DNA from 3 places in the Lysinibacillus sp. KU-BSD001 genome. Region 3 is predicted to be linked to each of the others. Evidence: riboswitches for the same ligand, from Rfam matches in the RefSeq annotation. Region 3 holds a riboswitch; each other region holds the start of a gene.
What was found. A riboswitch is a leader RNA that binds a small molecule or an ion and turns the genes downstream of it on or off. The one in region 3 is predicted to bind cyclic di-GMP.
Positions count from the first base shown of each region.

Region 1: another riboswitch for cyclic di-GMP. It lies ahead of AAGS61_RS16860 (OmpL47-type beta-barrel domain-containing protein); the one in region 3 lies ahead of AAGS61_RS11415 (hypothetical protein).
Region 2: another riboswitch for cyclic di-GMP. It lies ahead of AAGS61_RS14730 (NPCBM/NEW2 domain-containing protein); the one in region 3 lies ahead of AAGS61_RS11415 (hypothetical protein).

Region 1 covers NZ_JBDQZI010000013.1:106,188-111,509, forward strand. Annotated here, with positions in the region: gene AAGS61_RS16860 (OmpL47-type beta-barrel domain-containing protein) at 1-2,875, opposite strand, end outside; cyclic di-GMP riboswitch class I at 2,968-3,053, opposite strand; gene rlmH (23S rRNA (pseudouridine(1915)-N(3))-methyltransferase RlmH) at 3,463-3,942, opposite strand; gene AAGS61_RS16870 (CxxH/CxxC protein) at 4,033-4,197, opposite strand; gene AAGS61_RS16875 (S1C family serine protease) at 4,351-5,322, opposite strand, start outside.
Region 2 covers NZ_JBDQZI010000010.1:122,344-127,665, reverse strand. Annotated here, with positions in the region: gene AAGS61_RS14730 (NPCBM/NEW2 domain-containing protein) at 1-2,220, opposite strand, end outside; cyclic di-GMP riboswitch class I at 2,378-2,463, opposite strand; gene hutI (imidazolonepropionase) at 2,683-3,954, opposite strand; gene hutU (urocanate hydratase) at 3,962-5,322, opposite strand, start outside.
Region 3 covers NZ_JBDQZI010000006.1:204,994-210,315, forward strand. Annotated here, with positions in the region: gene AAGS61_RS11405 (methyl-accepting chemotaxis protein) at 1-1,049, opposite strand, end outside; gene AAGS61_RS11410 (hypothetical protein) at 1,094-1,807, opposite strand; gene AAGS61_RS11415 (hypothetical protein) at 1,850-2,224, opposite strand; cyclic di-GMP riboswitch class I at 2,423-2,509, opposite strand; tRNA gene AAGS61_RS11420 (tRNA-Leu) at 3,697-3,778, opposite strand; tRNA gene AAGS61_RS11425 (tRNA-Cys) at 3,841-3,914, opposite strand; tRNA gene AAGS61_RS11430 (tRNA-Gly) at 3,924-3,998, opposite strand; tRNA gene AAGS61_RS11435 (tRNA-Gln) at 4,002-4,076, opposite strand; tRNA gene AAGS61_RS11440 (tRNA-His) at 4,107-4,182, opposite strand; tRNA gene AAGS61_RS11445 (tRNA-His) at 4,207-4,282, opposite strand; tRNA gene AAGS61_RS11450 (tRNA-Trp) at 4,316-4,389, opposite strand; tRNA gene AAGS61_RS11455 (tRNA-Tyr) at 4,393-4,476, opposite strand; tRNA gene AAGS61_RS11460 (tRNA-Thr) at 4,481-4,556, opposite strand; tRNA gene AAGS61_RS11465 (tRNA-Phe) at 4,569-4,644, opposite strand; tRNA gene AAGS61_RS11470 (tRNA-Asp) at 4,668-4,743, opposite strand; tRNA gene AAGS61_RS11475 (tRNA-Met) at 4,747-4,823, opposite strand; tRNA gene AAGS61_RS11480 (tRNA-Val) at 4,844-4,919, opposite strand; tRNA gene AAGS61_RS11485 (tRNA-Glu) at 4,937-5,011, opposite strand; tRNA gene AAGS61_RS11490 (tRNA-Ser) at 5,031-5,122, opposite strand; tRNA gene AAGS61_RS11495 (tRNA-Asn) at 5,131-5,205, opposite strand; rRNA gene rrf (5S ribosomal RNA) at 5,222-5,322, opposite strand, start outside.

The sequences.
Region 1 (5,322 bases), on a different contig from region 3:
CATACACCTTATAACTTGTTGCATATTGCACTGCTCCCCAAGTTAAAACAACGTCATTTCCATTCTGAATTTTGAATATTAAAGAACTTGGTGCAGCCATATTTGGAAACTGTAAAGGAACTGTAATTTCAGCTGTATTTGATGACTCTCCAAATAGTGACGTGAAAGATGTTACAACATAGTTGTGAGCCCCTTCTGATTGGTTCGTATAAGTTACAGTCGTTCCTGTTAACGTGCTCTTTAAAATTCTTTGACCATCGACAATTTCGTAAACTTTATAGTTCGATGCACCTGTAACAGCTGTCCACGTCAACTTAATGTCATTTCCATTAAGAATTGTATACGCTAAATTTGTTGGTGCAGGTAAATCTACTTCATTTAATGTTAAAGAAGCTTTACTACCTTCTACTGATTCTCCAAAACGGTTACTTACAGAATGTATTTCATAGGTATATTCACCTGGTGCCATCTTTGTATAGTTAATAGTCGTTCCAGTAACAGTATTTTTCAAAACCTTTTTTCCATCAATTATTTGATACACTTTATAGCTTGTCGCGTTTTCTACAGCATCCCAATTTAAAGTGAAGTCCGAAGTATTTTTAATAATATACGTTAAGTTTGCCGGCGGACTCATTTGAGGAAATTCAATTTTGAAAGAAATTTTCGCACTTTCCGCTGACTCTCCAAAACGGCTAGAAAAAGCGTAAATTTCATAGTTGTAATCACCTGCTGGCAAATACGTGTACGTTGCACTTGTATTAGTTACTGTACTTTTTAATACTTTTTGTCCATTAATAATTTGATATACTTTATAGCTTGTTGCATTTGTAACAGTATCCCATTTTAATGTAATATCATTAATGTTAGCTGCTGTATATGTCGGATTCGTTGGTGCTGCCATTACAACAGGCTCTAGCGTTACAGAAATTGAAATCCCTTCTGCCGACTCACCAAAACGACTACTTACAGAATAAATTTCGTACGCATAGTCCCCCGATGAAGAGTTTGCATATGTAACACTTGTTGTCGTTACTGTACTCTTTAATACTTTTTGTCCATTAATAATTTGATACACTTTATAGCTTGTCGCATTTGTAGCAGCGTCCCATTTTAAAACAATGTCATTTCCGTTCGCAATTGTATACGTAACATTGCTTGGCGGTGTCATCACAACTTCTTCGATAATTACATTTACTCGGCTACCTTCTATCGACTCACCGAAACGACTACTTACAGAATGAACTTCATATACGGACTCCCCACTAGGAATATTCGTATAAGTTGCACTCGTCCCTGTTACTGTACTCTTTAATATTTTTTGACCATCGATAATTTGATATACTTTATAGCTTGTCGCATTTGCAGCAGCGTTCCATTTTAACGTAACATCATTAAGATTTGCAATTGTATATGTTACGTTTGATGGGGGAAGCATCGTTACCGATTCTACAGTTACCGTTATTTGACTTCCTTCTGCTGATTCCCCAAAGCGGCTACTTACAGAATAAACTTCATATACGGATTCCCCACCAGGGATATTCGTATAAGTTACACTCGTCCCTGTTACTGTACTCTTTAATATTTTTTGACCATCGATAATTTGATATACTTTATAGCTTGTCGCATTTGCAGCAACGTTCCATTTTAACGTAACATCATTAAGATTTGCAATTGTATATGTTACGTTTGATGGGGGAAGCATCGTTACCGATTCTACAGTTACCGTTATTTGACTTCCTTCTGCTGATTCCCCAAAGCGGCTACTTACAGAATAAACTTCATATACGGATTCCCCACCAGGGATATTCATATAAGTTACACTCGTCCCTGTTACTGTACTCTTTAATATTTTTTGACCATCAATAATTTGATATACTTTATAGCTTGTCGCATTTGCAGCAGCGTTCCATTTTAACGTAACATCATTAAGATTTGCAATTGTATGCGTTACGTTTGATGGAGGAAGCATTGTTAGTGATCCTATAGTCACCGTTATTTGACTTCCTTCTGCCGATTCTCCAAAACGGCTACTTACAGAATGAACTTCATATACGGATTCCCCACTTGGAGTGTTCGTATAGGTAACACTCAATCCTGTTACTGTACTCTTTAATATTTTTTGACCATCAACAATTTGATATACGTTATAACCTGTTGCATTTGTAGAAGCAGACCATTTTAACGTTATGTCATTGACATTTGCAATTGTATACGTCAAATTCGTTGGTGCTACCATTTCTGGATGAACACTTGTTGCGCTTACAGTATTAGAAATTGGCGACTCTCCATATTTAGAGTTAAATGACGAAACCGCGTACGTGAAGTCTCCTTCTGGAGCATTTGAAATCGTATACGTTTTACCTTTTACTGTAGTAACTAAAGTGTTCTCACCATTTAGTCCAATTTGGTACACTTTATACTCTTCCGCATACTGAGAAGTCGTCCAGCTCAAGTTAATGTCATTTACGTTTTGTAAAGTGTACGTAAGTGTTGGTGCTGCCATCGTTGGATAAACGACATTCACTGTGATAGGTTCACCAGGACCAGACTCTCCATTAGCACTTAATGTTGAAACAACATATGTGTAAGATCCTTCTGGAAGGTCATTAATCGTGTAATTGTTCGTAGTAACTGTACCATGTGATATTAATTGACCTTCTGTAATTTCATATATTTTATAGCCAGTGGCACTGACTACCGAACTCCAAGTAAGCTTCACATCATCTGCTGTGATATGTTGGTAAGCAAGGTTACTTGGCGGCAGAATGCTATTATCTGTTGCTCCCAAAACATTTTTCATTGGAAACAAGAATATTTGCAAAATTAACACAAATGCTATTAATACCGAAATTTTACTTGATACACTTTTACCCATGTTCTTTACCCTACCTTTCAGTAGTGAATTAGGAAAAACGCGCATAAAAATAAGCCTCTTAACAAGGCTCAAATAAAAGGACTCTGAATCCTTGCGGTAACCGGCTGCCATCCACATAGCGTGGTCCAGGCCCTTGGCTTTGCGTCTCACGATTTCTCGTGGTTTGCCTTTTTCACTTGGTTATTTTATATGTTACAAGGCTATCATAATACCAAATCCACATACACGAAACTACCTTTATACCTATCTATATCTATTTTTCCCTATCTCTATCTATCTTTAATTTACTCTAATATAGTTTAATGGTCATACATAAATATTGATAAATTCCTAATACAACAATTGGTTGAAGCTGCAATGAGTATTTAGATACGCTTTATGATTTAAATACGGAACTTTATAATGTAATTTAAGTTACTCTAAAAAATTATTTAATTTCATAGGGAAAAATGGAAAAATTCCCGAAGATCCTCAAACAATTCAACTCCAATTAGCAAATAAAGCACCTAATTAAAATAAAAAACTGTACCTTGTTATAATCACTTAAATTATAACGAGGTACAGTTCATATATTGTAAAAACTTCATTTACTTATGGTAAGGTTCCCCCTTAATAATCCTAAAACTCCGATAAATCTGTTCGACCAACACAAGCTTCATTAGTTGGTGGGGGAGGGTCATTTTGCCAAAGCATAGTTTTTCGTCAGCGCGTTTTAATACATCGTCATGTAGACCGAGTGAGCCACCGATGATGAAGGCGACTTTGCTTTTGCCGTATGTCATAAGTGCATCGAGATCGGCTGCCATTTGTTCGCTCGTTTTCATTTTGCCATCTAACGCAAGTGCGATGACATATGTACCGTCATTGACTTTTGCTAGAATACGCTCGCCTTCCTTTTTCTTTACCTGCTCCATCTCTGCATCTGATAATTGCTCGGGTGCCTTCTCGTCTGGCACTTCTACAAAATCGAGTTTCGCATAGCTAGAAAGACGTTTCGCATATTCATCAATTCCCATTTTTAAATACTTCTCTTTTAATTTTCCAACTGATATGATGGTAATATTCACAACTTATCCACCTTTACATTTCATTTACAAACACGTTATCCACAAAAGTTATCCACATATCCACAGACATTTTCTATATATTGTGTAAAGTTATTTACTTGATACAATATATGTTGCATGCTCTTCACAGTAAGCACATTTTGTGGATAACTTTTCCGCATCTAATATTTTTTCCATAATTGGAAAGTCTTCGGTCTCTGCTACGAACATGTCTAACGCATGATCTATATGGGTTTCACAGCTATATTTTTTCATTATTTTCTTCCTCCAATAGTTTGAAATTTCCACAAACTTATTCACAATTTTCTCGGAATTATCCACAACCATTGTAACAAACAAAAAACAAGTAGGAAAGAAAAGCCTTTCTTTCACTACTTGCTGTGAAAAGTTTTATTCAGTTATCCACAGTTATGTCGTACTTTCTTTTAATACTAAGTTTAATTCAACTACTTTTCCTGCGCGATATACTTTGACACTTAATGTATCGCCAATGTTTGTTTTTGTATATAAGTGCTGGCGAAGATCGATGCTGTTCTCAATTGGTTGACCGTCCATTTCAAAAATGACATCATATTGTTTCATCCCCGCTTGATCGGCTGCAGAGCCTTCTACCACTTCAGCGACAACTACACCTGTTGTAATCCCTTCAGGTAATTGTAATGTTTGCGCTTGATAAAATGCTGGCACATCGGTTAAATCCATTAATGAAATACCCATTGCTGGACGTTTTACCTGACCGTTCGTTTCAAGCTGCTGAATGACTGGGATAACGGTATTAATTGGAATAGCAAATCCTAAACCTTCAACCGATTCTGCTGCAATTTTCATGGAGTTAATACCGATTAAATCACCGTTAATATTCACTAAGGCACCACCTGAGTTACCCCCGTTAATGGCTGCATCTGTCTGCAGTACTTCAGATTGCCAGTCTTCTGTACCATCGCCATTTAAGTCCACTGGTACTGCGCGGTCTGTACCCGAAATAACCCCAACAGTTACCGAACCATAAAAATCTAAACCAAGCGGATTCCCGATAGCGATCACCGTTTCCCCTTGTTTTAATACATCGGAATCACCAAATTTTGCGACGGTTTTAATACCATCTGCTTTCACTTTAATGACCGCTAAATCGGTCCAAATGTCGCCTCCAACTAACGTTGCCTCTTTTTTCGAGCCATCTGCTAATGTAATTTCTAGCTTTTCTGCCTTTTCAATCACATGGTGGTTTGTCACGATAAAGGCTTCACCATTTTCGATTTTATAAATCACACCAGAACCTGTGCCTGCTTCTTGAAGTTCGCCTTCTTCTTGTTGATTTTGTTGTATACCGCCTTGGCCAAACCAAAAGCCACCTACATTATTTTGGACAATTTGATAGTT
Region 2 (5,322 bases), on a different contig from region 3:
TTCATAACCCATAGCAGCATCTTTATTTGCCGCATCAATATCATATGTGATGGTCATCTCATTTTTTTCTTTATTTGCTTTTAGAGCGTGTATCGTAACACTCGCATTGTTTGAGAATCCAGCCCCTTCATAGCCTCGTCCTACACTATGCATGTATTGTAATTTCACACTTGGTTTAGGTAAATGAGCTACCTTTTCCTTCATCTTAACTGTAGCGGTTACATAGCCCCAATCTTCGAAAAATGCGGTTAAGTCTGTTTCTGTCGCTAAAGATAAACCTACAACTAATCTTTGCAAGTTGCTTCCTAAGCCATTCATCACGCCATTTGGATTTGTTCGAGCAATGCGAGAAGCCTTACCATAGCTGTCTTCTCCGTAATAATATTGCACTTGCTCAAGGATGCCTAAGTAAGTCCAGAAGCCATGGTTTACTGTTTCACCTGAAAATCTTTTGTATAATGTGTTCCAATCTACGCGGTCGTTATGACTGTTTTCGAATTTCTTTCTCATGATTACTGAATAAAGATTGTTCGTGATTTCACCGTGTTCCATCGTGGAGTTATTAATGTTATGGCCCCATTCATGGAAATAAACCCAACCATCATTACCAGAAACACCAAATGGTTTTACGATTTGTTTGAAGAAGCCATCATCTCTTCTAGGGGAGTTCCCACCGTTATATCCTGTGTATCCCCAGTCAGACCATCCATAAGGTCCTTTCGTAAACACCCTTGAAGTAAACTTTGCATTAAAGCGGCGATCGTTTTCTGTATAACCGCTAATTGTTTGGAACTCTTTCCACATGCTTTCCCAGTCATTCATTGTGTCTGCTACTGTTTTGCCTGTCGGTTTTAATTCCTGTATGCCTTTTAGTGCACCAGCAGCAGTTGTAGAAATTGTATTGTTTTCAGAAACAAGCTCTGCCACATTATAGATAACGTCTTTCGGGATGCCACTGGCAAAGTCATTGTCATTTGTACTAATGTTCGCCACATATGCTTCTAACTCTTTTTCAAACGCTGCAGGGTCCGTTTTGCCGTGATAGTAAACAGGGAAGGCTGTACCACCAACTAATCGTACTTTCGGTGCATAAGCTTGCTCATTTGGTAACGCGGGGTTTTCTACATAGACAACGGCAGGTTTCATATTGTCATAGGAAGGAGCTGTTATCGTATTTAACCCTGGTTTTAATGAATATCTTCTAATCCAGCCGTTTTTATCATCCGCTATTTGTCCTAAAATTAAGTTCGGCATGACGCCATTTTCATTGGCATCCACAAAAACTTGAATCGTCTCACCCGGCACGACATATCGGCCAAATGTATCTAAAGAGAAAGAGGTTCTGGCAATTTGATGCTCTCTTGCTTCTGTACTCGAGTTCCCTCGTTGTGATGCAGTGACGATTGCCTCGTTCGAAACATTGACATTATTGAGTATATCTTTTGCGATATGTAAGTTTACTTGTAACTGCTCCTTTAATGGGTGTGTAGCAGCCTCTGCCTCTAATTGATTGATAACACTTAATGAAGCAAATTCAGGCTTTAATTCATTCATTAAGCCGTTCGTAAATAGGCTGTTTATTTTTTCTGTTAAAGGATCTTCTTTATAAAATTGAAATTCTGCTGCACTTGCCCAGTCTTGATTTGCTTTTTTAAAGACAAATTTTACGCGCTTAAACGTAGTAGGGGCAAACTGAATTTCTACAATATCGCCAGTAGAACCTGTATATTCACCTGAAGATACGAGCGTAAAATTATCACCTGTGTCTGTCGGGGAGCTATAGATGTCAAACTGTTGGGCAAAACCTTTCCCTCGTACACTTTCTTGGCGAGCCGCGTAAACAATACGATTCAATGTCATCGTTTCATTAAAATTAATGACAACTTCATTTGTGAATGTGGCGCTATTTGGCTTACCTGTTTCCCAGTGTGTATTCATATCGCCATCGATTGCTTTATCAATCGTAGAGCTATAATATTTTCCACCATTGTTTGTAATCGATTTAATATTCGTGTTGGCTATTTTAAATACGTCATTGTAGGCACTTAAAATGTCTTTTCCGTATAAATCAAATTTCTTAATGGAAGCAGTCGCCATATTAGCTTGGGCTGTTGTCGTGACGGTGCTCCCATTCGGACTTTCACTCGCTAACACATTTATTGGGCCGCCGACTAAATTGAAGACCAAGGCCGCTACGGATGCCATCTTAATAACTTTCATACATAATTCCTCCTGATGATTTAATTCCTAAGAAGCACATAAAAAAGCTACTCAAAAAAGAGTAGCTTAATTTCACATAAGGGCATCTTTAAAAAACTCCACACAAAAATGCTTCGTTTTTAATCGTGCCTTACTAAACAAAAAGTAGAATGTACTCTTCGGCAACTGGCTGACATAGTTGTATAAACCTTAGTCCCTATAGCTTTGCGTCCCTAAATTTCTTTAGGTTTGCCTATTCAATTTTTCTACTTAAAGAATAGCATAGTGAGAATTATTTCCAAAGAACAATTAGCCCTAAATTTATTACTGCTCATTAGGTTAAATGGGCGAGGAGATTAAGTGAACAAAAAGTGAACTCACTAAATGATAGGTAATAGGGTAGGTAGAGAAGGGGGACATACCAGTTCGCCTAAACGTTGACGAATTGGTGTGTCCCCATTCTATTAATTATAACCAATATTCTTATCGAATAAATGCGCCTTCTTTTACTACGACTTTGCCTGCTTTAATAACTGTATTTGTATGGTTCATGCCGTAGAAATATTGCAATTGTTTATAGTTTGGTACATTGAGTAATAAGATATCAGCTTTTTTACCAACTTCTAAAGAGCCAATTTTCTCACCACGATTAATCGCATAGGCGGCGTTAATCGTTGTAGCAACAAGTACTTCTTCCATTGTCATCCCCATATTCATACAAGCTAAATTTTGGATGAATGGTAAAGAAATTGTCGGTGATGAGCCTGGATTGAAATCGCTAGAAATTGCAACAGGTACACCGCGATCAATCATGAGTCGTCCACGTGCAAAAGGGGCACGTAAGAAAAATGCTGTTCCCGGTAATAGTACGGCAATTGTGCCGGCTTTTGCCATTGCTTCAATACCTTCATCAGATGCTACTAATAAGTGTTCTGCAGAAATGGCACCAAGCTCCGCGGCAAGTTCAGCTCCTTCATACGGTTCGATTTCGTCCGCGTGAATTTTTGGTGTTAGACCGTAGTCCTTCCCAGCTAATAAAATTTTTCGAGATTGTTCGGGTGTGAAGACGCCTTTTTCACAGAAAACATCATTAAATTCTGCTAAACCTAGCTCCGCTACTTTCGGTAGCATTTCGTTAATGACTGCATCCACAAAATCATCTTCGCGTCCTTTATATTCACTTGGTACAGCATGGGCACCCATGAATGTAGAAACAAGGTCGATTTCATGTGTTTCTTGTAATTTTTTTACTACTTCCAGCTGCTTTTTTTCTGTTTCCCAATCTAGACCGTAGCCTGATTTTGCTTCAACTGTTGTGACACCGTATGTTAAAAACTGATTTAAAATTTTATAAGATTTTTCATATAATTCATCAAAAGAAGCTTCACGTGTTTTGGTTGTTGTATAGTGAATACCACCGCCCGCATTCATAATTTCCATGTAGGTAGCACCGCGTAAACGCATATTTAATTCGTGTTCACGTGTACCTCCATGGACAAGGTGCGTATGGCAATCGACAAGTCCTGGCATGACGACTTTGCCCGTTGCGTCCACAACGTCTGCCTGTGCCACTTGCTCGGCAAATTGTTTTTTGATTTCAGCGAGAGGACCAATCGCAATAATGCGATCGCCCTCTACTAAAATACTGCCATTTTCAATAATAGATAACTCACTCATGGCTTTGCCTGTACGTGGTCCATTTACGGTACTTTGCATCGTAATAATTTCATTTGCATTTTTGATTAATAATGGCATATCAGCATCATCCTTTTAACATTGGCATATTAACGCCCTTCTCTTTTGCCGTACGAATAGCAATCTCATAACCAGCATCCGCATGACGTACAACACCCATACCTGGGTCAGCTACTAATACGCGGTTAATTTTGTCTGCTGCTAGTTGAGAGCCATCTGCTACTAAAACTTGCCCTGCATGTTGTGAGTAACCCATACCTACGCCACCGCCGTGGTGAATACTTACCCAGCTAGCACCACCAGCTGTATTCACAAGTGCGTTCAGTAATGGCCAGTCAGATACAGCGTCTGTACCGTCACGCATACCTTCTGTTTCACGGTTTGGAGAAGCAACCGAACCAGAGTCTAAGTGATCACGACCAAATACGATCGGTGCTTTTAATTCACCATTCGCTACCATTTCGTTTACACGAAGCGCAAAGCGGTGACGGTCACCATAGCCTAGCCAGCAAATACGAGATGGTAGCCCTTGCCATTTAACCATTTTTTGTGCCATATCAATCCAGTTAACTAATCCTTCATCATCCGCAAACATTTCTTTTGCAAGTGCATCTGTTTTATAAATATCTTCTGGATCACCTGATAAAGCTGCCCAGCGGAATGGTCCTTTCCCTTCACAGAATAGCGGACGGATGTAAGCTGGTACGAAGCCAGGGAAATCAAAGGCATTTTCTACACCCATTTCTTGTGCGTACGCGCGGATGTTATTACCGTAGTCGAATGTTTCCGCACCTGCTGCTTGGAATTCTAGCATTGTACGAACATGCTCTGCCATTGTTTCTTTTGCTTTTTGTTCGTATGTTTTTGGATGGTTTTTGCGCAGTTCTAGCGCTTCCTCGTAGCTCATACCATTTGGCACATAGCCGTTGATTGGATCATGTGCGGATGTTTGGTCTGTTACAAAATCAGGAATGATGCCACGATTTAATAATTCACGGTTGACATCTGCACAGTTGCCAACTAAGCCAATAGATGCAGGTTCTTTTGCCGCTGTTAATTTGTTAACTAACTCGATTGCTTCATCTACTGTTTCAACGATATAGTCACAGTATCCTTCTTTAATTTTACGCTCAATGCGAGCACGTTCTACTTCGACTACCAGAATAACTGCACCAGCCATTTTCCCTGCTAATGGTTGAGCACCACTCATACCGCCCATACCACCAGTTAAAATAAACTTACCGCGAAGGTCTGGTGTACCGAATTTTTTCTTTCCAGCTTCTACAAAGCTTAAGTATGTTCCTTGTAAAATGCCTTGAGCACCGATGTAAATCCAGCTACCAGCTGTCATTTGTCCATACATCATTAAATTGCGTTCTTCCAGTTTATAGAAATGTTCCCAGTTCGCCCATCCTGGCACTAAGTTCG
Region 3 (5,322 bases):
AGTAATTTTTCTGCATCATCTTGTAAATCGACAAGACTCTGTGCCTCTTGAACTAGTTTTTGCATTGTACTTAATTCATCATCGCTAATTTCAACTAACTCTTCAAACATTTCAACGGATTCCCTGGAAATGAACGAAATGTCTCTCATAGCAGACATAATTTGCTGAGAGCTTGACGATAATTCTTCCGTACTTGCAGATGAATTCGCATTATTATCAGCAATAATTTTTATAGTTTCTACAATTTTTTCGAACATCGTGCCAATTTCTAAAATGGTTGTATTCGTTTGTGCAAACTCTTCTGTTCCTTGATTCATTGATGTGACGACTTTGTCCGTCTCTTCTTGAATATTTTTTACAATATTCGATACTTCAGCAGCTGACTGACGTGATTGTTCAGCTAATTTACGCACTTCATCAGCAACTACAGCAAACCCTTTGCCGTGCTCACCTGCACGAGCTGCTTCGATCGCTGCGTTCAATGCTAATAAATTAATTTGCTCTGAAATCCCTGTAATAACTTTTACAATCATACCAATTTCATGCGATTTTTCCCCAAGTATATTGATTGCATCAAATGTTGTATTAATCGTTTGATTAAATTGCTCCATTTTTACCATCGAATCTTTTAACTTTTCGTTACCTTCTTGCGTCAATTCTAACGTTGTATTGGATTGCTCTGAAATTTGGTTTGATCTGATAGATAGTTCTTCGATCGCTTCTGTCATATCTTCGATCGAAGTAGAGCTCTCTTCAGTAGCAACTAATTGCTTTTTCAATCCTTTCCCTACCTCATCGATTGCAGCCCTTACAATATCAGCCTTCTCAGCTGCATATTCCCCATGTTCCGTAAGGTTCTCACCTTTTTCATTCACATTTTTTGCGAATGAATAAAATTGCGCTGTTACTTGATCTACTGATAATTCCCCCATTCCGTTTATAACCTCATGCGTTATATCGGAATGACGTTTAAGCGAAAAATATTGGTAACCAAAATACAACGATGTACATAATAAAACTACAATAATCCCCAGCATAATCGCTTCCATGAAAAAAAAATCTCCTATTCTACTAATGTATTAACGATGAAATTTTAAAGTTCTTTTACAATGATGTAAATGCCATCTGCTACAGTCGATGGAATATGACTTAACCGCTCATTGTTTTCGTATTTATGAACAATATAGTTTCCTTCTACGTCTACATATTTTGTCATGCCATGATACTTCTCCATCAAACGCATGGACTTCGGATTTGTTGCTTCTCCTAACACAAGTCGTAAGCCTTCTTTTGTTGCTCTTTCTATTAATATATCGCTTAAACTTTGTACAATGTCATGACGATTATGCTCCGCAATGACACCTAATAAAAATAAATGCAGTATTTCTCCATCTTCCATATCTTTCCCATAGCGCTTTTTATAATCTTCTAGGAAACGAATATCGATATCCTCTAATACACGCATTACTACATTCATATCAGCAAACGTGCCGTCAAAAATATCCCCTTCAATAATTTCAAGGGCATTTGTATCCCCAACCAGTGCACCTACCACATTTTTCTCTTCATCTAGTGCAACAGCACAGTAGCCTTGGTGAGCATTTGTCTCGATATATTCCTTTGTAAATTGATAAAAATCTTCGTAAGGTAATTCTAGGGCGTACCCAATGATTGGTTCTTGCACCCATTTGCCAGCAACATCTACTCCAATAAATGTGCTTGCGATACACGCTGCTGCTTTTTCAATTAAATCAGACTGGTCCTTTGTAAGGATTTCATATGTATATAAAGCTTCAATCGTTTGCATGGTAAAATTCCTCTCTAAGATGTCATTATAGTTCATTCAAGACTAACGCATTGCTAATTGCGAAACATTATCCACTACTGTTCCTGGGAAGTTAACTCCCTCTAAAGCATTTCGCACTTGCACATATGCAATTTTAGAGCGTGGATTAACAATCACAATATCTTTGAAACCTAGTGATGCATAAAACATGAGTGTTTGCCCTAGCTCTGCCGAAATCTTTGAAGGAACAGGTGATTGATAAGTGCCATCCGCTACAAATGTATACGCATGTTTCGGTACTTTTGCCAATGTCTCTTGCAAATCGTTTAAATATTCCTCTACAACTTCCGCTTTCAGAAACCCTTGTATTTGAACGTGTAATTCTTTTTTTGCTTCATAAATCGCCATTTTATATTTCGGTTTATCAACGACTATCATCTCTAATCTCCTTTTTATCGTTAGCTATCCTTCCATTGATAGCGTTTGCATGTTTTTATGTGAATGCTACTCAAACAACTACACCAAGATAGCATTCCACCTGTGACTATGACTGATTGCACCTATTGCCTAACGTTTTCTAAACAAAAAAAAACTATCCCTTATAATAATTAGGATAGCCAACCAATCACTTATGATCTTGGCAACCCGACTATCATTATCCAGAAGGATGTTAGACTCGTAGCTTTGCGTCCTTATCTTTCGACAAGTTTGCCTTTTTCAATTTAAAGAAAAATCATAATAATACCACATTAATATGTTAATAGTATAAATTATTTGTAATTTTTTTTCTATACTAGTACTTTTTCTAAAGAATATTAGACTCATTCGAGTATTTTTTTGATAATAATTAGAAATAAGTAAATAATAAGGTAGCATTAGAAGATTATATAAAGAGGTAGTTTCTACTCCTTCTCTGGTGGCAAGGAGAGTAAGAAAGGAGGTAGTGTGGAATTATTTTACCACTACTTATATCCTATATTTACCATATTATGAGAAGAACAATAACAATCATTGTTATAAATAAAAAATAATCATCTACGGAGGAGTAAATTATCACCAAAGAAATTTATGAAAGGAGCTAATGCGCCAAAATAAACAGTCGAACACAATTATTGACGTTACTATATCTACGTGTGAAGAGATATTTTACAATAAGTGAAAACACCTCAAATGGATTGGTAGTCTATCGTGCTAAATCAAAGTACAAGGTAATTAGTAACTCAAATGAAAAGAAACTACAGTTTAGGCACAATCCGCTCTTTATACGTTTTTTGTCTCTTATATAGAGTTTACATTCATTCCTTATACCTTGAACACAAACTCCTGCTAATTCGCTCCTACACATACCTGTTTCGAGCAATAACAGCATAAACATATAATTCCTTACACCCACAAAAGAATGTAAATGCGGCTGCTGTAAAAGCACTTATAATTGTTCATACTTAAAGGGCTCAACTACTTTTATTCCGTCTTATAGTGTGCCGTTTACGATACAAAAATTTAAAGATGCTCTAATGGCTTTTAAACGTGTGTTAATTGTTACTGTTGATATTCCTTTTTTCTTGCAGATGCAGGATTAAACTCTTTTTCTCTAAGCATTTTGTAAAAAAACAATAATTCATTTCTGGAATACTAGATTGTTTGAGATCTTAAACTTCTGATTAGACAATCATTAACAAATAAAAAGCCGTTTGAAAATCAATCTCTTTGATCACTTTTGTTATGTTATTAATTTATAATTTCTGGGTAGATTATTTGTTTTTACGCCTTACCATAATAATCCTTCCTTGTTTATGACAGGATACGCATATGATTTTATGTAAGAATCTTATTTAAGATAAATAAAAAACGCTCCTTACAACAATGTGTAAGAAACGTTGATTTCACTGCATTCGCAAGCAGTCTCATGATACCGGTAGTCGGGGTCGAACCGACACTCCAGAAGGAACACGATTTTGAGTCGTGCGCGTCTGCCAATTCCGCCATACCGGCATAATTTTATTAGAGTAAAATTAAGATAAAAAAAAACCGGATACCCGATTTCAATAAAATTCTGGAGGCGGCTACCGGATTTGAACCGGTGATAAGGGTGTTGCAGACCCGTGCCTTACCACTTGGCTAAGCCGCCAGAGAATATTGGAGCGGAAGACGGGGTTCGAACCCGCGACCCCCACCTTGGCAAGGTGGTGTTCTACCACTGAACTACTTCCGCGAATGGCTGGGGTACTAGGATTCGAACCTAGGCATGACGGAATCAAAATCCGTTGCCTTACCGCTTGGCTATACCCCAACAATATTTTATAATTATTATTTTATAGAATGGGGCGACTGAAGGGAATCGAACCCTCGAATGTCGGAACCACAATCCGATGCGTTAACCACTTCGCCACAATCGCCACTATATCAATGAAGATAAAGGATGGGGCGGATGAAGGGAATCGAACCCTCGAATGTCGGAACCACAATCCGATGCGTTAACCACTTCGCCACAACCGCCATTGTTCTTCTTAATTATTTGAGATAAAAAATTGGCAGGGGCAGTAGGAATCGAACCCACACCAAAGGTTTTGGAGACCTCTATTCTACCGTTGAACTATGCCCCTAAATGGTGGAGGGGGACGGATTCGAACCGCCGAACCCGAAGGAGCGGATTTACAGTCCGCCGCGTTTAGCCACTTCGCTACCCCTCCAAAATGGTGCCGGCGATAGGAGTCGAACCCACGACCTACTGATTACAAGTCAGTTGCTCTACCAACTGAGCTACACCGGCAATTTGGAAATATGGTGGGTCAGGACGGAATCGAACCGCCGACACTTAGAGCTTCAATCTAATGCTCTACCAACTGAGCTACTGACCCATATAAATATAATTTAAAATAAATGGCGGTCCCGACCGGGATCGAACCGGCGATCTCCTGCGTGACAGGCAGGCATGTTAACCGCTACACCACGGGACCTTTTGGTTGCGGGGACAGGATTTGAACCTGTGACCTTCGGGTTATGAGCCCGACGAGCTACCGAACTGCTCCACCCCGCGATAATACTATTAAAATGATATGGTGGAGGATGACGGGCTCGAACCGCCGACCCCCTGCTTGTAAGGCAGGTGCTCTCCCAGCTGAGCTAATCCTCCATCTGGGTTTATTTAAATGGTGACCCGTACGGGATTCGAACCCGTGTTACCGCCGTGAAAGGGCGGTGTCTTAACCACTTGACCAACGGGCCAATAATGTAATATTTAGGCTGGCGGAGAGTAAGGGATTTGAACCCTTGAGACAGTGTTAACCGCCTACACGATTTCCAATCGTGCTCCTTCGACCTCTCGGACAACTCTCCAAGAAGAATGGCTCCGAAGGTAGGACTCGAACCTACGACCAACCGGTTAACAGCCGGTTGCTCTACCACTGAGCTACTTCGGAATATTTTTATTAGTAAGCCTAGCGATGTCCTACTCTCACAGGGGGAAGCCCCCAACTACCATCGGCGCTAAAGAGCTTAACTTCCGTGTTCGGTATGGGAACGGGTGTGACCTCTTT